Pontibacter akesuensis: one gene and its partner. The protein of the gene in region 2 interacts with the protein of the main gene of each other region in a pairwise test. Links are inferred from orthologs where the notes say so. Each region holds a gene or a part of one and is shown on either strand. Other genes may lie near its edges.

Region 1 (2,930 bases), 660 kb from region 2 along the record:
TTTTTGATTGTCGGAATGGCAGGATTCGAACCTGCGACCTCCAGCACCCCATGCTGGCGCGATACCAGGCTACGCTACATCCCGATGATCGAAAAAAAGCCCTGCAAACGTAGGCTTACAAGGCTTTTATACTTGGTGGTGCACCCGAGAGGATTCGAACCCCTAACCCTCGGAGCCGAAATCCGATATTCTATCCAGTTGAACTACGGGTGCAGAACGATTGCAAAAATAGCAAGTATGCGCGGAATACGAAACATTCGAGCTGATTTTTTGAGAGGGAGTCGCACAAACTTTTATTCTAAAACTTTACCCCTGCTTATGGAGTTTAGGTATCTATATGAGAGTCAAACAATAAAAGCAAATAGCTATGGAAAAAGTGTATACGGCAGTGGTAACTGCAACAGGAGGCCGCCAAGGGCAGGTAAAATCTGATGATGGCATAATTGATATGCAACTGGCTTTGCCCGTGGGAGTGGGTGGGAACAATGAAAAAACGAACCCGGAGCAATTGTTTGCGGCAGGCTATGCTGCTTGCTTCCAAAGCGCACTGCTCGTGGTGGCAGGCAAGCATAAAGAGCGCCTTAATCCTGAATCTACCGTAACGGCACACGTGGATCTCCTAAAGAACGATGATGGCGGCTACGGACTTGGCGTGAAGCTAAGCGTGGACCTGAAAGGCGTTGACGGTGAGAAAGCAAGGCAGATGGTGGACGAGGCGCACCAGATTTGCCCTTACTCTGTCGGAACACGCGGAAACATTGAGGTAGAACTGGAAGTGGTTTAATCAACTAAAAAGTTTAAGTTGGGTAGCCGAGAACTATACTTCAGCTACACAATTACCTAAAACAGAAAGGGCTACCGAAATCGATAGCCCTTTCTGTTTTATAAGTATAATGATTTAGGCGTTTTGCTCGGCAAGCACCTGCTTCACTTTCTCGGCAGCTTCTTTCAGCACTACAGCTGAGTATACTTTCAAGCCAGACTCATCAATGATGCGCGCACCTTCTTCAGCGTTCGTGCCCTGCAGACGAACGATGATCGGAACACGGATGTCGCCGATGTTCTTGTAAGCCTCCACTACACCATTTGCCACACGGTCGCAACGTACGATACCGCCGAAAATGTTGATCAGGATTGCCTTTACGTTCGGATCTTTCAAAATAATGCGGAAACCAGCTTCCACTGTCTGCGCGTTGGCGCTACCGCCTACGTCCAGGAAGTTGGCAGGCTCGCCACCGGAAAGCTTGATAATGTCCATGGTTGCCATGGCCAAACCAGCACCGTTCACCATACAGCCCACGTTACCGTCAAGCTTTACGTAGTTCAGGTTATACTCGCCAGCTTCCACTTCCAACGGATCTTCCTCTGATACATCACGCAGGTCAGCCAGGTTTTTGTGGCGGAAAAGTGCGTTGTCATCCAGGTCAACTTTGGCGTCAACGGCCAGTATTTTGTTGTCAGATGTTTTCAGCACCGGGTTGATCTCGAACATAGAGGAATCGGTTTCAACATAAGCCTTGTAAAGGTTAGTTACAAACTTCACCATCTCCTTGAAAGCTTCACCCTGCAAACCAAACGCGAAAGCGATTTTGCGGGCCTGGAAACCTTGCAAACCTACAGCCGGGTCAATCCACTCTTTGATGATCTTCTCTGGTGTTTTCTCAGCTACTTCTTCAATGTCCATACCCCCTTCAGTTGAGGCCATGATCACGTTCTGGCCCTTGGCGCGGTCCAGCAGAATGCTCAGGTAGAATTCTTTCGGCTCTGAATCGCCAGGGTAGTAAACATCCTGTGCCACCAGTACTTTGTTCACCAGCTTGCCTTCAGGGCCTGTCTGGTGCGTTACAAGCGTCATGCCTAGAATCTGGTCAGCAATGTCTTTAACTTGCTCCAGGTTTTTGGCCAGCTTTACGCCCCCGCCCTTGCCACGGCCACCTGCATGTATCTGCGCCTTGATTACGTGCCAGCCTGTGCCCGTCTCTTCGGTGAGTTTCTTTGCAGCCGCTACGGCTTGCTCTGGCGTCTCAGCCACGATCCCTTCCTGGATGCGTACGCCATAGCCTTTTAAAATCTCTTTAGCCTGATATTCGTGTATGTTCATGCTTTCAGTTTTATTGGACGCACGAAAGTACGCCTTTATCGCTTTAATTTCAAGTAATGAATTTTTAAAATATTCATACGCGTGTGGCAGCCACCCGTTGCCACACGTGCTGTGCTGAGGTGGCTATAAGCCTATTTGCAACGCGTATGCAGCAATCAAAGTAAACCAATATACTTATGCTATATAGCCATCAAGGCAGCAATACCTACATGTAAACTATGACGGACATCTATACTTACTCAAAACGCGTTGCCCTTACCGCTGCTGTTGTGTTGCTGGTTGCTGCAGGATTTTACATGCTTGGCAGGCACGGCTATTTCTTCCTGCTTGTGTTTGCCGGTATACTTCTGGCTGTGCTTTTTAGTGGTATTGCAGAAATGCTGCAGGCAAAGTTACATTTAAAAGATGGCCTTGCTTTGTTGTTTGCCGTGTTGCTTTTCTTTGGCATAATTGGAGGTGCGATTTATTTGGTTGCGCCAACAGTGGGCGGTCAGGTAAAGGAATTTAAAACGAGTTTTCCGGAGGCGTTATCGCAAGTAGAAAACTGGTTGAGCGACTATAGCTGGGGGCAGCAGGTTATCGAAAAAGTGCCCAACGACATGAGCCAGATGCTCCCCAAACAACAAGCGTTACTATCAAGGGTAACGACCATCTTCTCCTCAACGCTAAGTATACTGGCCGATCTCCTCATCGTTATTGTAACAGCACTTTTCCTTGCTGCAAACCCCAAGCTTTATACCGTAGGCTTCACCAAGCTTTTTGCCGTTAGGCATCGCTCCAGAATAATGCAGGTGTTGGGCATGTGCTACCATTCGCTAAAGCTGTGGTT
Region 2 (2,836 bases):
CGGTAGATACGCACCGCCATTTCGCCACGGCCGCAGAACATTGCCACATCACGCAGCCCACCTTAAGCATGCAGCTCCAGAAGCTGGAAGAGGAGATGGGGGTGCAGCTCTTTGACCGAAGTAGGGTGCCGGTACGGCCCACTGAGATAGGCCACGAGATTATTGCGCAGGCGCGGGTGGTGCTGGCTGAGAGCCGGAAGATACAGGAGATTGTGCAGGACCAGAAGCAGGAGCTAAGCGGTGAGCTGCGCATCGGCGTTATTCCTACGCTGGCCCCTTACCTGATTCCGCTGTTCATTACAGGTTTCCTGGAGAAGAACCCACACGTACGGGTGGTGGTGCAGGAGCTGATGACCAGCCAGATCGTTGAAAAGCTAAACCATGAGCTGCTGGACGTGGGGCTGCTGGTAACGCCGCTTGAAAACAAGACCATCAAGGAGCTGCCGCTGTTTTACGAGGCCTTTGTGGCTTATATCAACTCTAAACACCCGCTTGCACAGCAAAAGGCGATAACGGCCGACCAGCTGGATCTGAATGAGCTGTGGGTGCTGAACGAAGGACATTGCTTCCGAAGCCAGGTGCTCAATATCTGCAACCGCGGCGGGAGCATGGCTAATGGCCAGGGAGGCCACCTCGACTATAAAAGCGGATCGCTGGAAACCCTCAAGCGCATCGTGGAAACGCAGCATGGCCTCACGCTGCTGCCCGAACTCTCAGTACTGGATTTGGCGGAAGATAAGCTAAAGCTGGTGCATGGGTTTCAGGAGCCCCAGCCGCTGCGCGAAGTAAGCATGGTGGTGCACCGCAGCTTCCTGAAGCGCAAGCTCATAGAAGCACTGAAGCAGGAAATTATAAGTTCCATTCCTGAACACATCCGCTCACGCAAAAAAGAGCAGGTGGTGGGCGTAGTATAAAGCAAAGCGAAAAGCTCTGATATCAGGAAGTATAAAAAGAGAAAGGCTGCCTTTGCGGGGCAGCCTTTCTCTTTTTATACTTTATAGCGCATACTTGCAAGTATAAATACCCAAGTACGAGCGCAGAATTATATGTCTACTTATGCGTTGATGCCAGCTTCCTGAAGCGCTTTTACCATCGCGTCGCCAATCTCGGCAGGAGACTCCACCACGTGGATGCCGTTTTCGCGCATGATCTTCATTTTAGCGGCAGCTGTATCATCAGCACCACCCACAATAGCACCAGCGTGGCCCATACGGCGACCGGCAGGAGCAGTTTGGCCAGCGATGAAACCAACCACTGGCTTTTTGTTGCCGGTTTCGCGGATATACTGTGCAGCCATTGCCTCGTAGTTACCGCCAATTTCACCGATCATTACAATCGCATCCGTCTCCGGGTCGTTCATCAGCAATTCAACCGCATTTTTAGTTGGCGTTCCGATGATCGGGTCACCACCGATACCGATGGCAGTGGAAATACCCAAGCCAGCTTTCACGATCTGGTCGGCAGCCTCATACGTCAAGGTACCAGACTTAGACACGATACCGATACGACCTGACTTGAACACGAAACCTGGCATGATACCAACTTTTGCCTCACCCGGAGTGATAACACCTGGGCAGTTAGGACCGATCAGGGTCACTTCCTTGTTCTTCAGGTAGTTTTTAGCCTGCACCATGTCCTTCACAGGGATTCCCTCAGTGATCGCCACGATAACCTTGATGCCAGCGTCAGCGGCTTCCATGATAGCGTCAGCAGCGAAAGCAGGTGGTACGAAAATGATGGACACGTTAGCGCCAGCCTTCTCAACAGCCTCGGCAACAGTGTTGAACACCGGACGGTCGAGGTGAGTAGAACCACCTTTGCCAGGCGTTACGCCACCAACTACGTTCGTGCCGTACTCGATCATCTGCTCTGCATGGAACGATCCCTCAGTGCCGGTAAAGCCCTGTACGATCACTTTTGAATCTTTATTTACTAAAACACTCATGTGTATCTTATTTAGTTGTGTATAGACGGTACTAGTATAAGGTTGTGCAAAAATAGGCTTTTTTGTGGCCTGAACAAAAAATTGTTACGGCTAATATAAGGGCTGCCCCGGAACCCGCATCCCATGCTTCGGGTTATACAGGGCGGCCAGGCAAAGGGAGTGCAGCTGTACTGTAAACCGTTGTGCCTTTCCCGCTGTGCCTGTCTTACTTCCCACTGCCCAAGGCCTAAGAGCCAAGCAATGTTGAACACAACAGGCAAAGTTATTTTCCTTACATTTGCACCAAAATCCAAAATAGAAAACAGATGAAGTATCTGAATCATATTATAGAAGCAGTGGGTAATACGCCACTGGTTAAGCTGAATAACGTAACGGACGGCGTAAAGGCTACAGTGCTGGCCAAAGTCGAGTATTTTAACCCGGGCAACTCTGTAAAGGACCGCATGGCTGTTAAAATGATTGAGGATGCCGAGAAAGCGGGTTTGCTGAAGCCGGGCGGAACCATCATAGAGGGCACATCCGGTAATACGGGCATGGGCCTGGCACTTGCTGCCATTGCCAAAGGGTATAAGTGCATTTTTACCTTGTCTGATAAGCAGAGCAAGGAGAAAATGGACGTGCTGCGTGCCGTGGGTGCTGAGGTGATCGTTTGCCCTACCAACGTGGCGCCTGACCACCCGGATTCCTACTATTCTGTGGCTAAGCGCCTGAACCAGGAAATCCCGAACTCATTCTACCCGAACCAGTACGATAACACCTCCAACGCGGCGGCCCATTACGAGACGACCGGCCCCGAGCTTTGGGATCAGACAGATGGCAAAATCACGCACTTTATCACAGGCGTGGGTACCGGCGGCACGGTTTCCGGCACATCAAAGTACCTGAAAGAGA

Evidence for each region. The genes of interacting proteins can lie anywhere in the genome.
Region 1: the proteins of sucD (region 2) and sucC interact in binary tests that used the Escherichia coli proteins (3 or more experiments, as listed by UniProt). The link is inferred for Pontibacter akesuensis from one-to-one orthologs.

The regions. Positions count from the first base shown.
Region 1 is NZ_CP014766.1:495,128-498,057, reverse strand. It holds sucC (ADP-forming succinate--CoA ligase subunit beta), read right to left. Parts: upstream 2,102-2,930; coding sequence 899-2,101; downstream 1-898. Other genes in the region: A0W33_RS01995 (AI-2E family transporter), read left to right, coding at 2,320-2,930; A0W33_RS02005 (organic hydroperoxide resistance protein), read left to right, coding at 368-784. UniProt on the Escherichia coli protein: Succinyl-CoA synthetase functions in the citric acid cycle (TCA), coupling the hydrolysis of succinyl-CoA to the synthesis of either ATP or GTP and thus represents the only step of substrate-level phosphorylation in the TCA.
Region 2 is NZ_CP014766.1:1,157,468-1,160,303, reverse strand. It holds sucD (succinate--CoA ligase subunit alpha), read right to left. Parts: upstream 1,946-2,836; coding sequence 1,055-1,945; downstream 1-1,054. Other genes in the region: A0W33_RS04790 (hydrogen peroxide-inducible genes activator), read left to right, coding at 1-914. UniProt on the Escherichia coli protein: Succinyl-CoA synthetase functions in the citric acid cycle (TCA), coupling the hydrolysis of succinyl-CoA to the synthesis of either ATP or GTP and thus represents the only step of substrate-level phosphorylation in the TCA.